Regions from separate parts of the Streptomyces botrytidirepellens genome, predicted to be linked through region 2. Evidence: riboswitches for the same ligand, from Rfam matches in the RefSeq annotation. Region 2 holds a riboswitch; each other region holds the start of a gene.
The links. A riboswitch is a leader RNA that binds a small molecule or an ion and turns the genes downstream of it on or off. The one in region 2 is predicted to bind cyclic di-AMP.

Region 1 (4,925 bases), on a different contig from region 2:
CCACATCGGGGTTGCCGCAGGGGCAGCGGTGCGCGACGGCGCGCAGGCCCCGCGGGAGGCGGTTCAGCTGCTCCTTGACGGCGGCGATGTCCGCGTCGGTGGGCGCGGTGGGCTCCGTCTGCGGAGGGGGCGTGTCCATGAGGGGAAAGTTCTCTTCGATCGGTGTCGGGCCGGGTGCGACCGTGACGGGCGCCGGGCGCGGCGCGTCAGCGGTCCGCGGCGGCGGCCGCCTTCGGCGCGTCCGCCGTGTCCACGGCGTCCCAGAGGTTGGTGTACCAGGGGCGGTCGGCCGCGCCCCGGTCGGTGGAGCGCTCGGCCCGGGCACCGGGGTCCACCATGCTGAAGCCGGTCTCGCCCGGCATCAGATAGTGCAGATGCTCGCGGGCCTGCCGCTCGATGTACGCGGGGTCGCGCAGCCGGGCCTTCTGCTCGCGCAGCTTGGCCACCTCGGCGCGCTCGCGCTGGGCCTGGCGCCGCTGGTCGGCGATCTCCGAGCGCTGGGAGATGTACTGCCGCATCGGATAGGCCAGCGCGACCACCAGGGAGCAGACGACCAGCGCGAGGAGGGCGGCCCGGCCGGTGAGCCGGCTGCGGCGGCGCTTGATCCGGGCACGGTAGACCCGGGCGGCGGCGTGTTCGCCGAGCGCCTTGAGCCTGGTCGCGGTGGAGAACCGATCCGCCGGCACGTCGCCTCCCCGGTGATGACTTCGCTTGAGCACCCGCTTGAGTGGGGGCCGTCCCCGGCCACGGTACGGGACCGGGGCCGGGGACATGCGTCAGACGTGTCCGCTCCTCGAGGTTCGAGAAGCGGTCAGCCCTTGAAGCGCGGGAAGGCGGAGCGGCCCGCGTACACCGCGGCGTCGTCGAGGATCTCCTCGATGCGCAGCAGCTGGTTGTACTTGGCCACCCGCTCGGAGCGGGCCGGGGCGCCGGTCTTGATCTGGCCGCAGTTGGTGGCGACGGCCAGGTCGGCGATCGTGACGTCCTCGGTCTCACCGGAGCGGTGCGACATCATGCACTTGAAGCCGCTGCGCTGGGCCAGCTCGACGGCGTCGAGGGTCTCGGTCAGCGAGCCGATCTGGTTGACCTTGACCAGCAGGGCGTTCGCGGTGTCGTTCTCGATGCCGCGGGCCAGCCGCTCGGGGTTGGTCACGAACAGGTCGTCGCCGACCAGCTGGACCTTGTCACCGAGCTGCTCGGTGATCGTCTTCCAGCCGTCCCAGTCCTCCTCGTTCAGCGGGTCCTCGATGGAGACCAGCGGGTACGCCTCGACCAGCTCGGCGTAGTACGCGGTCATCTCGGACGCGGTGCGGGCCTTGCCCTCGAACTGGTAGACGCCGTCCTTGTGGAACTCGGAGGCGGCGACGTCGAGCGCGAGCGCGATGTCCTGGCCGGGCTGGTAGCCGGCCTTCTTGATGGCCTCGACGATCAGGTCGAGGGCGTCCCGGTTGGAGTCGAGGTTCGGCGCGAAGCCGCCCTCGTCACCGAGACCGGTGGACAGGCCGCGCTCCTTCAGCACGCCCTTCAGGGTGTGGTAGACCTCGGCACCCCAGCGCAGGGCCTCGGAGAAGGACTCCGCGCCGACCGGCGCGATCATGAACTCCTGGATGTCCACATTGGAGTCGGCGTGCGAGCCGCCGTTGAGGATGTTCATCATCGGGACCGGCAGCAGGTGCGCGTTCGGGCCGCCGAGGTAACGGAAGAGGGGCAGGTCGGACGCCTCGGAGGCGGCGTGCGCCACGGCGAGGGAGACGCCGAGGATGGCGTTGGCGCCGAGCGAGGACTTGTCCGGAGTGGCATCCAGATCGAACATCGCCTGGTCGATCAGGCGCTGCTCGGTGGCGTCATAACCGACCAGCTCGGGGCCGATCTGCTCGATGACGGCGAGGACGGCCTTCTCCACGCCCTTGCCGCCATAGCGGTTCTTGTCGCCGTCACGGAGTTCGAGGGCCTCGAAGGCGCCGGTGGAGGCGCCGGACGGGACGGCGGCACGGCCGGTGCTGCCGTCGTCGAGGCCGACCTCGACCTCGACCGTGGGGTTGCCTCGCGAGTCGAGGATCTCGCGAGCTACGACGACGTCGATGGACGGCACGAGGTTCTCCTTCGTATGGGACTTCGGTAGCAGCATGAGCCTAACCGCACCGAAGCCCCGGCGGGGTGCACCGTGGGGGCGGCGCACCCGGCCGGGGCTCGTTGACTACGGTGTGGCTGCTCAGCTCAGGTGGAGCTGCTGGCCGGGGAAGATCAGGTCGGCCTTCGGGATGATGTTCTTGTTCAGCTCGAAGAGCTTCTTCCAGCCGCCCTTGACGTCCTCCGCCTTGGCGATCTTGCCGAGGGTGTCACCGGACTTGACCTTGTACTCGCCGTCGCCCTTCTTGATCGGGCCGCGGGCCTGGTCACGCGCGGCGTGCTCGGGCGCGCTGCGGGGCGCGGCCTTCGGCTTGGCGGACGGGGCCGACTGCGAGGAGTCGGACTGGCTCTGCGACGGGGTGGACGGCGCCGGGGCGGACGGGGCGCCGCCGCTGGTCAGGCCCTTGCCGCAGACCGGCCAGGCGCCCTTGCCCTGGCTGGCCAGGACCTTCTCGGCCACCTGGATCTGCTGGGCCTTGCCGGCCTTGTCGGCGGTGGGTGCGAAGGCGGTACCGCCGTACGCGGCCCAGGTGGAGGAGGAGAACTGAAGGCCGCCGTAGTAACCGTTGCCGGTGTTGATCGACCAGTTGCCGCCGGACTCGCACTGCGCGACCTGGTCCCACTGGGACGTGGTGGCGGCAGAGGCGGACGTCGCACCGATGAGCGGAGTGGCCACAGCGGCTCCGGCGAGGCCGGCGAGCGCGGCGAAACGAGTGGCCTTGGAAGGACGACGGTGCTTGCCCTGAGCGTTGGACATGTTCGTTCGTTTCCTCACCGACGCCTACGAGGTGAGCTGTCGGGTTCGGGCGTGAGTTGCCCGGCTGGGTGCGGGGGTCCGCACCCTGCTTCACCCCTAGCCGCTCGGCCGATCTTGCTGGCCTCCCGGCACTTACCTTGGGTCCCCCGCTCCTGCCTTCGGCGCTGGCGCGTCGGTACCGGTCGACCGCCGGCAGGACTCGGCGTGACGGTCGACGGTGCTCGCGGTGGCGAGCGGAAAGACGTTAAACACACGTGCGGGAAACGTTCAAACACCCTTATCGCAGCGAAGAGGGCTGTTATCGATCTCACCCGGCCCACATCGGCGCAGGTGGGGCCGGGTGCGGAGAGACCGGACACCTCGGACGCCCCGGAAAATGTGACGAGAGGTATGTCTCACCGGCTCCAGATCGGGCAAATCACCCCGAACTACTGGCCCCTGACGGTGAGATCAAGTCGCTGACCAGGGAGAATGAGATCCGGGTCGGTTCCGATGAGGTTCTCGTTGGACTCGTAGAGCCGACGCCAGTCGGCGCCCAATTCCTGCTTTTCGGCGATTGCTGAAAGGTTGTCACCCGGACGCACTGTGTAGCCGCCATCCGTGGGGTTTTCGGCCCTGTCGGCACCGCCGCGCGAGGCGTGGTCGCTCGGCCGCTCCCCCGCGTCCCGTTCGCCCCGGTGTGCGCCGGAGGCACCTTCGGAGCCGCCCCCGGTGGAGGAGGGGGTCGGCGAGGGGTCGGACGCGCCGGGAGAAGGCGCGCCGGAAGAGGGGGACGGGGAGGACGCGTCGTCGTCCGGGCCGCCGGAGTCGTTCGAGTCGTCCGAGTCGCCCGGCGTGGCCGAGTCCTGGGGCCGCTCCGGCTCCGCGGACGCGTCGGAGGGGTCCGATGCGTCCGGCGCCTTGCCGGCCGAATCGCCGCGGTCCCGGGCGTCGGACCGGTCGCGGTCCTCGCGCTCCGCGTCGTCCTGCTGCGAGGGGCGCGCCGTGCTGCCGGGGTTCACGTCCGGGGCGTCGCCGCCGTCGGTCAGCCCGGCGTTCAGCGCGCAGCTGGGCCAGGCGTCCGGGCCGCGGTCGCCGAGGATCGACTCGGCGACGGCTATCTGCTGGGAGCGGCTGGCGAGGTCGGGGCGCGGGGCGTAGCTGGTGCCGCCGTACTTCTTCCACATGTCGAGGGTCAGCTGAAGGCCGCCGTAGAAGCCGTTGCCCTCGTTGGCGCTCCACATCCCGGCGCTCTCGCACTCGGCGACCTGGTCCCATGTGTCGGCGGGGGCGGCCTGGGCGCCGGTCGCCCCGAAGAGCGGGAGGGCGATGCTCGCACCGGTCACCCCCGCCGCGACGACGATGGCCGGAGCCTGGCGGGGGCGGCGGTGACGTCCGTTCCCGGAAAGCATGCGAATCGCCTCTCGTGTGGGGGCTCGGTTTGTCGGTTGAACATAGCGACGCCACACGATCATCACAAGCCGGTGTATCTCAGGTCACGTCACGGTCACATGGCTGACCGGATGTCACTTTCCCCAGGTCACCGGAAGGGTGCGCAGTCCGCGCATGATGAGCCCGCCGCGCCAGCGCAGGTCGTCCGGCTCCACCGCGAGCCGGAGGTCGGGGATGCGGCGCAGCAGGGTGGCGAGCGCGGTCTGCGCCTCGAGGCGGGCCAGCGGGGCGCCCAGACAGTAATGGATGCCGTGGCCGTAGCCGAGGTGCTGGTTGTCGGTGCGGGCGAGGTCGAGGACGTCGGGGTCGGCGAAGCGCTCGGGGTCGCGGTCGGCGGCGGCGAGCACCACCAACACCGGTTCTCCTTCGGCGATGTGCTGCCCGCCGATGGTCACGGGCTCGGTGGCGAACCGCCAGGTGGCCATCTCCACCGGGCCGTCGTAGCGCAGCAGTTCCTCGACCCCGGTGGCGAGCAGTTCCTCGTCCCCTTCTTCTGCTTCTTCCAGGGACCGTTGCAGCCGGGCCCGCTGCCCGGGATGGCGCAGCAGCGCGTAGAGGCCGTTGCCGATCAGATTGACGGTGGTCTCGAAACCCGCGAACAAAAGGA
Region 2 (4,925 bases):
CGCCGACACCGACGCAGAAGGGGAGGCGGCCCAGTGAGCGACGCCGTCACCGCCACCATGACCTTCCACCCGCAGCCGCAGGGCGGCGCCCCCAAGCCGTGGGCCTTCCCGGCGCCGGAGCGCAGTGAGCTGTCCAATGGGCTCACCGTGCTGCGCTGCCACCGCCCCGGCCAGCAGGTCGTCGCCGTGGAGATCAACCTCGACGCCCCGCTGGACACCGAACCGGCCGGTCTGGACGGCGTCGCCACGATCATGGCGCGCGCCCTGTCCGAGGGCACCGACAAGCACACCGCCGAGGAGTTCGCCGCCGAACTGGAGCGCTGCGGCGCCACCCTGGACGCCCACGCGGACCACCCCGGCGTCCGGGTCTCCCTGGAGGTGCCGGTCTCCCGGCTGCCCAAGGCGCTCGGCCTGCTCGCCGACGCGCTGCGCGCCCCCGCCTTCCCCGACGGCGAGATCGAGCGGCTGGTGCGCAACCGGCTGGACGAGATCCCGCACGAGCTGGCCAACCCGGCCCGCCGTGCCTCCATGGCCCTGGCCAAGGAGCTGTTCCCGGCCGAGTCGCGGATGTCCCGGCCGCGCCAGGGCACCGAGGAGACCATCGAGGGCATCGACGCCGCGGCGGTGCGCGCGTTCTACGAGGCGCACATCCGGCCCTCCACCGCGACCGCGGTCGTCGTCGGCGACCTGGCCGGAGTCGACCTCGACCAGGCGCTCGCCGACACCCTCGGCGCCTGGACCGGAGGCCCGGCCCCGCAGCGCTCGGTCCCGCCGGTCATCGCCGACGACACCGGCCGTGTGGTGATCGTCGACCGGCCCGGCGCGGTCCAGACCCAGCTGCTCATCGGGCGCATCGGCGCCGACCGGCACGACCGCGTCTGGCCCGCCCAGGTGCTCGGCACCTACTGCCTGGGCGGCACCCTCACCTCCCGGCTGGACCGGGTGCTGCGCGAGGAGAAGGGCTACACCTACGGGGTGCGCGCCTTCGGCCAGGTGCTGCGCTCGACGCCGCCCTCGCCGGCCGGGGGCGGCTCGGCGGGCGCCTCGCTGCTGGCGATCAGCGGTTCGGTGGCCACCGAGGTCACCGGCCCGGCGCTGGACGACCTGTGGACGGTGCTGCGGACGCTGAAGGAGGAGGGGCTGACGGACGCCGAGCGCGATGTCGCCGTGCAGAACCTCGTCGGCGTCGCCCCGCTGAAGTACGAGACGGCCGCCGCCGTCGCGGGCACGCTCGCCGACCAGGTCGAGCAGCACCTGCCGGACGACTTCCAGGCGCAGCTGTACGCCCGGCTCGCCGAGGCGGGGACGGTGGAGGCGACCGCGGCGGTCGTGAGCGCCTTCCCGGCCGACCGGCTGGTGACGGTGCTCGTGGGTGACGCCTCGAAGATCGAGGAGCCGGTCAGGGCGCTCGGCATCGGAGAGGTGCGCGTCATCACCGGCTGAACCGCGGTCCGCCGGGCCCGAGATGTCCCTGGACCGGCTCAACGCCCCATCAGAACAAGGGCCCTGGCGTCAAGCGAGACGCCAGGGTCCTCCCGTATGTCCGATTTGAGGGGCGTTTGGTTTGTGGCGAGAACAACAAAAACCCGTAACCGTTTGGTGATCGAAACGCGGCCCGTTTAGCGTCAGTGCGGCTGTTCGCCGGATACCCGCCGCACCCGCGGCACGGACAGTCATCGCCGAGTCCCATGGTGCGAGTGCCAGGGGAGCCGGGGACCCAAACGTCCCTGGGGTGAATCGGACGCCTTCCCCGGCCGGGGGAGGGGCCCGTAGGAGACCTTCCTGCTCCGAACCCGTCAGCTAACCCGGTAGGCGAGAAGGAAGGAAAGGAGTGCGCCACACCATGGCGTTCACCCGTGCTGCCGGGAAGCACCGACGTCCCAGCCAGACCGCCGTCCGTACCGGCGCGAACATCGCTGGCATCACCACGGTCGCCTCGGGCGTCGTCGCCGGCATCGCCGGCCCGGCCCTCGCCGCGACCGGCGAGACGCCGTCTCCCCAGGACACCGGTCTCCGCCAGGCGATGGTGATGGGCGACGGTCTCTCCGACCAGATCGACGCGCAGGCCCAGTCCCAGGAGAGCGCCGCCGAGGCCGCCGCCGCCAAGGCGAAGGCCGAGGCCGTGGCCCGCCAGGAGGCCGCGCGGAAGGCCGACGCGGCCGCGAAGAAGGCCAAGGCGGAGCGCGAGGCCAAGGAGCGCGCCGCGCGTGAGGAGGAGCGCAAGCGCCTCAACACGTTCGTCTCGCCCGTCGACGGCTCCTCCGTCTCCACCGGTTACCAGGCGTCCAGCGGCCTGTGGTCCTCCGGCAGCCACACCGGCATCGACTTCAGCGCCTCCACCGGCACCGAGGTGCAGTCGGTCGGCATGGGTGAGGTCGTCGAGGCGGGCTGGGGCGGCTCGTACGGCAACAACGTCGTCATCAAGATGAACGACGGCACCTACACCCAGTACGGCCACCTCTCCTCGATCGGCGTCTCGGTCGGCCAGAAGGTCACCCCCGGCCAGCAGATCGGCCTGTCCGGCGCCACCGGCAACGTCACCGGCCCGCACCTGCACTTCGAGGCCCGCACCACCGCGGAGTACGGCTCGGACATGGACCCGCTGTCGTACCTGCGCTCGCACGGCGTCAACCTCTGACCCGTCGCCACCCCTGTCGAAAGGCCCCGTCCGCTCCGGACGGGGCCTTCGGCGTTACCCGGCCGGGACGCTCCCCTGTGACCAAAAAATATCCCTGAATTGACTTCGCCCATCGGAAATCCCGGCGGCTTCGAATAGAGTCACTGAACACGCGTCAATCGGATGCGTTTCGCGGGGTTGAGGCGGAGGTTCGACAATGCGGGACCGGAAGTGAACGGGGATACGGCCGCACTCCAGGGCGGTCGCCGGATTTCGGCGCATGCGGTGTGCACGGCGATCCGTGACGACATCATCTCCGGCACCTATCCGCCCGGCAGCCGGCTGACCGAGGAGCTGCTCGCACGGCGCTACGGGGTCTCCCGGGTGCCCGTCCGCGAGGCGCTGCGCACCCTGGAGTCCGAGGGCTTCGTCACGACCCGGCGGCACGCGGGCGCGTGCGTCGCCCAGCCGTCCGAGAAGGAGGCGGCCGACCTCCTGGACATCCGGGCCCTGCTGGAGCCGCTGGGCGCCGCCAGGGCCGCCCAGCGGCGCACCGAGGGGCATCTGAAGGTGCTGCGCGGTCTGGTCCGGCTCGGCCAGGAGCGGGCCCAGCGCGGCCGGCTGGGCGAGCTGCGCTCGCTGGGCGACTGGTTCCACGAGACGCTCGCCCAGGCGTCCGGCAGCCCGAGCCTGGCGGGGATGCTGGTGCAGCTGCGGCGCAAGACGGCGTGGGTGTACGCGTCGGACCCGGCCCGGCAGACCGCGCAGGTGGTCCAGCCCATGCAGCCCGTACAGGCCGCGCCGGGCGTGCCGGGTGCGGCCGGGTGTGCCGACCCGTCGGTGCGCGCCGTCGAGTCCTGGGCGGAGCACGGGGCGATCGTGGACGCGGTCGCGCGCGGCGACGCCGACCGGGCGCGGGCGCTCGCCGCCGCGCACACCGAACGCTCGCTGGCCGAATACCGATTGCGAAACGCGTCCCAGGTGAGAACTTCGAAACATTCCGTAAACACGGCGAGCGGCCGGAATTAACAGCCGCCCGCTATACGGCTCAATGGAATTCGGGATGCGGAAAACAACGGGGCCGCGGTGACCCGTAATGGTTCACCGCGGCCCCGCCGCGCCGAAATGTGATTCGGACGGAATCAGACGGTCTCCGGAAGCTCCTCGAGACCCTCGGCCACCAGCTTCGCCAGACGGTCGAGCGCGACCTCCGCGTCGTCGGCCTCGGAGGCGAGTACGACCTCGTCGCCACCCTGGGCGCCCAGGCCGAGCACGGCGAGCATGGAAGCGGCGTTGACCGGGGCGCCGCCCGCCTTGGCGATCGTGACGGGGACGCCGGCGGCGGTCGCCGCACGGACGAAGATCGACGCCGGGCGGGCGTGCAGGCCCTCGGCCCAGCCGATGTTGACGCGGCGCTCAGCCATGGTGTTGCCCTTCAGATCTGCGGGTGCTGTTGTCTAGACCAGATGATACGGTGTCCGGTCTCGCCCGGGTCGGGCCCGAGTGGGTCCGGTCATGTCCGAACAGGTCCGATACGGACTTTCCCTCGACACCCCCCGTTCACGCAAGGGTGTCCGCCATGCGGACCTCTGCGTCCCGGACTTCAGCCCGTACCCTGTCCCCATGCCGAGCCCGTCGGATCATCACGCGTACCCCACCCACTGGGAGGCCGACGTGGTGCTCAGGGACGGTGGCACCGCGCAGATCCGCCCCATCACGCCCGACGACGCGCAGCGCCTGGTCAGCTTCTACGAACACGTCTCGGACGAGTCGAAGTACTACCGCTTCTTCGCGCCCTACCCCCGGCTCTCCGACCGCGACGTCCACCGCTTCACCCACCACGACTACGTCGACCGGGTCGGGCTCGCGGCGACCGTCGGGGGCGAGTTCATCGCCACCGTCCGCTACGACCGCATCGACGAGGACGGGCTGCCCGCCCACCTCCCGCCACCCGGTGAGGGCGACGCCGACCGGGCCCCCGCCGACGAGGCCGAGGTCGCCTTCCTGGTCCAGGACGCCCACCAGGGCCGCGGCGTGGCCTCCGCCCTCCTCGAACACATCGGGGCCGTCGCCCGCGAGCGCGGCATCCGCCGCTTCGCCGCCGAGGTGCTGCCCGCCAACACCAAGATGATCAAGGTGTTCACGGACGCCGGCTACACCCAGAAGCGCAGCTTCGACGACGGCGTCGTCCGCCTCGAATTCGACCTCGAGCCCACCGACCGCTCCCTCGCCGTCATGCGCGCCCGTGAGCAGCGCGCCGAGGCCCGCTCCGTGCAGCGGCTGCTCACCCCCGGCTCCGTCGCCGTCA
Region 3 (4,925 bases), on a different contig from region 2:
GCGTCGGCGCGCGGCATCGCGGAGGCGGCGCAGCGGGCCGTGCTGCCCGTACCGCCCGCCCGTATCGCCGGGCTGGACGTCGCGGCGCGCTATGTGGCGGCCGAGCGGTACGCGGCGATCGGCGGCGATCTGTACGCGGTGCAGGACACCCCGCACGGCGTACGGCTGATCGTCGGGGACGTCCGCGGCAAGGGGCTCCAGGCCGTGGAGGTCGTCGCGGTCCTCATCGGCGCCTTCCGGGAGGCCGCGGAGCAGGAGGCGACGCTGGAGGGACTCGCGGGGCGGCTGGAGCGGGCGCTGCGGCGCGAGGGCGCCCGGCAGCGGGCCGATCTGGAGGCGTTCGAGGGGTTCACCACCGCCGTCCTCGGCGAGATCCCGCGCGGCGACTCCACCCTCCGCCTCATCAACCGCGGCCACCCGGCGCCGCTGCTGCTGCCCGGCGACGGCGCGGTGCGCCGCCTGGAGCCGGAGACGGCCGCGCTGCCGCTGGGGATGGGCGAACTGGGCGCGTGGCCCGACCGGGTGACGGAGCTGCGGTTTCCCGAGGACGCGACGCTGCTGCTGTTCACGGACGGGGTGACCGAGGCCCGCGACCGGCACGGCACGTTCTACGTCCCCGAGGAGCGGCTGCGCGGCCGCCGCTTCACCGGACCGGGCGGGCTGCTCGACGCGCTGGTGGAGGACGTCGCGCTGCACGCGGGCGGAGAGACCTCGGACGACATGGCCCTGCTCGCGGTCCGGCGCCCACCCGGAACGAACGGAACCACGACCCCCGCTCCGGACACGGACCGTAGCCAACCGTGACGCGCGCGCATAACGATTGACACACGATCAGCCCGCCGGAGGTTTTTACCATCCCTTTTCAACCGGGGTGAAACGCCCCCATCTGTCCTTCCTTGGTTACTAAGTTCATGCCAAAGCTACGCGGATTCTTCAGAAGAGCTTGGAATCATGTCGCGCTCTCTATTAACGTTCGATAACGCAGCGCGGTCGGCACAGCCGTCGCAGAGGCGGCAACCGTGCGCCGTCGCCGAATCCCGTACGTGCAGCGCCAGCACCACCATCAGCACCAGGCACCAGCACCAGGGAACCGGGGAACCACCACCTTGGGGTGAATCGGGTCGAACCTGACCCGTAGGAGACCTTCCTGCTCCGAACCCGTCAGCTAACCCGGTAGGCGAGAGGGAAGGAAAGGAGTGCGCCCCGGTGGCGTCCAACAGGTCCGTACTGGACGAAGCTCCGTACCGCTCGTCGGGTACGGGTCCCGGCACTGCGACCGCGTACGGAGTCGGCTTCGACGCCGGAGCCGGCGCCCGCACCACGGTCGGCCTCGGCGCCGAACCGGATGAGCCGCCCGTAGGCAAGGAAGCCGTCTGGGACGAGTGGAACCCCACCGAGGAGTCCATCGCTCCGCTCCGCGGTCGGCACCGCGTCGGCAAGCAGCGCGGCGGGACCATGGCCCGCAGCGGCGCCGTCCTCGGCGTCGGCGTCATCGCGGCGGTCGGCGCGGGCGGCATGGCGAGCGCCAAGGACCGGCCGACCGTCCCGATCTCCATGCCGGACCTCGCCCACGTCGCCGACGAGGTCAAGGCCCAGCTGCCCGCCGCCAAGGACCTGCCCGGCATCGGCTCCCTGATGGCCGACGACCAGGGCTCCTCCCAGACCACCGCGACCGCCCTCACCACCAGCGGCACCGAGGCGGGCGAGGCGCTGCGCACCCGCATCCTGCGGCAGGCCGAGAGCCAGCAGACCGCGGCGGATGACGACAGACGCGAGAGCGAGGCGCGCGCCGCCGCCAAGGCCGCCGCCGACGACGCCGCGAAGGCCGCCGCCAAGGCCCGCGACCTGGCGGAGCAGAAGAAGGCCGAGGCCGCCGCCAAGAAGAAGGCCGCCGAGGCCGCCGCCAAGAAGAAGGCGGAGGCCGAGAAGGAGGCCGCCGCGAAGGCCGCCGCCGAGCGCCGCGCCCAGGCCTCCACCTCCACGGGGTTCACCCTCCCCGTCGCCTCGTACACCCTGACCGCGGGCTTCGGCCAGGCGGGCGACATGTGGTCCGCCGACCACACCGGCCAGGACTTCGCCGCCCCGACCGGCACCCCGGTCAAGGCGGTGAGCGGCGGCACCATCACCCAGGCGGGCTGGGCCGGATCGTACGGCTACCGCATCGTGCTCAAGCTCGATGACGGCACCGAGATCTGGTACTGCCACCTGTCGTCCATGGTCGTCACCTCGGGCAAGGTGTCCTCGGGCGAGACCATCGGCCGCGTCGGCGCCACCGGCAACGTCACCGGCCCCCATCTCCACTTGGAGGTGCGGCCGGGCGGCGGCTCGCCGATCGCCCCGCTGTCCTGGCTGCGCGACCACGGGCTGAACCCGTGACCCCCTGATCCGGCCGTCGTCGCGGCGACGGCCCCTCGTTCCGGCGGCTCTGGCGCTCTCTCCCCCCTTGACGCCAGGGCCGCCGGTTCTCTGTCCGCGGCCTCCGCTGTGGCCTCCGACGGAATAACCGCCTCCGCCATCAGCGTTGTGGTGACGCATGACTGAGACCCGCAAGGACACCCGTCAGAACATCGGCAGCCTGTCCGTCTTCCCGCTCTCCCTGGGCGGCAACGTCTTCGGCTGGACGGCCGACGAGGCCGAATCCTTCGAGGTGCTCGACGCCTACGTGGCGGCGGGCGGCAATTTCATCGACACCGCCGACGTCTACTCCGCCTGGGCACCCGGCAACGAGGGCGGCGAGTCCGAGACCGTCCTCGGCAAGTGGCTCGCCTCCCGCGGCAACCGCGACGACATCGTCCTCGCCACCAAGGTCGGCGCCGGCGTCCCGGAGCCCCGCGGACTCTCCTCGTCCGCCATCAAGTCCGGCCTCGACGAGTCCCTCCAGCGCCTGGGCACCGACTACGTCGACCTCTACTACACCCACTACGACGACACCTCGGTGCCGGTCGAGGAGATCATCTCCACCCTTGACGAGCTGGTGAAGGCGGGCAAGATCCGCGAGATCGCCGCCTCCAACATCTCCGCCCAGCGCCTCGACGCCGCCCTCGCCTTCTCCGCCCAGGAGGACCTGGCCCGCTACGTCGCCCTCCAGCCCCACTACAACCTGGTCTCGCGCGACACCTTCGAAGGCGAACTGGCCGACGTCGCCGCCCGCCACGGCCTGGCGACGCTCCCGTACTACGCGCTCGCCTCCGGCTTCCTCACCGGCAAGTACCGCCCCGGCACCACGGTCGACAGCGCCCGCTCCACGGGCGCCGCCCAGCACCTGGAGACCGAGCGCGGCCAGAAGGTCCTCGCCGCCCTCGACGACGTGGCCGCCAACCACAACGCCGACCACGCCTCCGTCGCCCTGGCCTGGCTCACCGCCCAGCCCACCGTGGTCGCCCCGGTCGCCAGCGCCCGCACCCCCGCCCAGCTCCCCGCCCTGCTGGCCTCGGTCGACCTCCAGCTCACCAAGCCGGAACTGGACCTCCTCACCTCGGCCTCGGACTGACCCCTGGGCCACGGCGCCGGGACGGCGACGCGCCGTCCCGGCCCCTACGCCCCGTGCCGGTCCGCCAACACCCATGAAGCGGCGGCAACCGCACCGGCGACCCCGAAGACGGACGGCCACGCGCCCACCTTCTTCGCCAGCGGATGCGACCCGGCGAACGCGGCCACGTACAACCCGCCGAGCGCGGCCGCCGTCCCGTTCCCGGCCTTCTCCCGCCACCCCTTGGCGGCCACGGCCCCGGCCGCCGCCAGCGCAACGCCACCGAGCGGCCGCCGCTTGGTCCACCGGGCCACCCCGTACCCCCCGACCAACCCACCCGCAGCCACCAGCCCAGCCGGTACCTCAGCCATGCCGCTACCTCCCACTCCTAGGGTCTCTTTGGTCGACCCTATGCAGGCGGCACCGCGCACGGGCCCGTTTACGGCGGAGGGCCCGGGCCTACGCCCTGCGGATGCCCCAGCCGACGACGGCGTGATGTCCTTCCCCGCCGGACTGCTCCACCCGGAAGACACCGTCGCCGTCAGCCGTGAAGCGGTTGTTGTCCCCGTCGATGGGGATCTCGAAGCGCAGCGTCACGGTGTGCTGGTTCCGCGCCGCGTCATCGCAGTTGCTGGAGACGTACGCCACCCATCCCTCGACTCCGGCGTAGACCGTCAGCGGAGACGCGGCCTCGAACAGGCTGTCCTGCCCCTTGCGGATGACCTCGGCAGGTTCGGTACTCCACCGCCCCCACGTCAGGCGAGTGTCTTTGAGAGTCAGCCGACACCCGCTGTGGTTGTGCAGGTGAGCCTCCACAACTGCGCAGCGCCGCAGGCGCCTGGGCCTCCTCGCCGGAGGCTGCATGGGCGGTGCCGATGACGCCGCCGAGCATGGCCCCGGTCGCCACGGCTGTGATCAAGCGTGATGCCTTCATGGCGGACTCCTCCTCCTGGACGATCCCGCCACCATGACCCGGCCGACCGGAGCCTCACTGGATCCTTAGCCCAGCTCGTCGCGCCGCACCGCCGTCACGAAGTCCGTCCACGCCCGCCCCGAGAACCCGAGCACGGCCCGATCCGGATCCTTCGAGTCCCGCACGGCCGTGACGAACTTTGTCCAGGCCTCTTCTGGAAACGAGAGCGTGGGACCACCCAAGTTCTTTGAATCCCGCACGGCAGCCGAGCCTGGCCGGAAGGCCGCCTCGACGCACTCAGTGTTGCCGGCACCGCTGTAAGAGGACTTGAACCAGCCGCCGTCGTTCTCCGATATGCAGGGCTCGCGCATCAGATCTCCTCGCGGACGCGTTCGATGAGGGCGGAGGACGATGCCATGTCCAGCGCCTGTGCGCGAAGGTAGTCGAACGCGAGCCGATAGCGCTCCAGTTCCTCGTCCTTTTCCATGAACAGCGACCCGACGTGGATGTCCACGTACACGACGTCCAGGGAGGGCTCCGCGC

Region 1: another riboswitch for cyclic di-AMP. It lies ahead of EEJ42_RS45315 (LysM peptidoglycan-binding domain-containing protein); the one in region 2 lies ahead of EEJ42_RS25830 (M23 family metallopeptidase).
Region 3: another riboswitch for cyclic di-AMP. It lies ahead of EEJ42_RS19070 (M23 family metallopeptidase); the one in region 2 lies ahead of EEJ42_RS25830 (M23 family metallopeptidase).

What each region holds. Positions count from the first base shown of each region.
Region 1 is NZ_RIBZ01000854.1:13,404-18,328, reverse strand. Features, by position in the region: gene EEJ42_RS45330 (DUF501 domain-containing protein) at 1-139, opposite strand, end outside; gene EEJ42_RS45325 (FtsB family cell division protein) at 207-686, opposite strand; gene eno (phosphopyruvate hydratase) at 812-2,128, opposite strand; gene EEJ42_RS45315 (LysM peptidoglycan-binding domain-containing protein) at 2,213-2,887, opposite strand; cyclic di-AMP (ydaO/yuaA leader) riboswitch at 2,894-3,061, opposite strand; gene EEJ42_RS45310 (LysM peptidoglycan-binding domain-containing protein) at 3,316-4,278, opposite strand; gene EEJ42_RS45305 (cytochrome P450 family protein) at 4,393-4,925, opposite strand, start outside.
Region 2 is NZ_RIBZ01000307.1:6,859-11,783, reverse strand. Features, by position in the region: gene EEJ42_RS25840 (M16 family metallopeptidase) at 1-37, shown strand, start outside; gene EEJ42_RS25835 (M16 family metallopeptidase) at 58-1,443, shown strand; cyclic di-AMP (ydaO/yuaA leader) riboswitch at 1,668-1,829, shown strand; gene EEJ42_RS25830 (M23 family metallopeptidase) at 1,844-2,638, shown strand; gene EEJ42_RS25825 (GntR family transcriptional regulator) at 2,849-3,646, shown strand; gene EEJ42_RS25820 (HPr family phosphocarrier protein) at 3,760-4,041, opposite strand; gene EEJ42_RS25815 (bifunctional acetate--CoA ligase family protein/GNAT family N-acetyltransferase) at 4,241-4,925, shown strand, end outside.
Region 3 is NZ_RIBZ01000243.1:20,801-25,725, reverse strand. Features, by position in the region: gene EEJ42_RS19075 (PP2C family protein-serine/threonine phosphatase) at 1-804, shown strand, start outside; cyclic di-AMP (ydaO/yuaA leader) riboswitch at 1,065-1,195, shown strand; gene EEJ42_RS19070 (M23 family metallopeptidase) at 1,207-2,376, shown strand; gene EEJ42_RS19065 (aldo/keto reductase) at 2,534-3,490, shown strand; gene EEJ42_RS19060 (hypothetical protein) at 3,535-3,840, opposite strand; gene EEJ42_RS19055 (hypothetical protein) at 3,929-4,285, opposite strand; gene EEJ42_RS19050 (DUF397 domain-containing protein) at 4,469-4,753, opposite strand; gene EEJ42_RS19045 (helix-turn-helix domain-containing protein) at 4,753-4,925, opposite strand, start outside.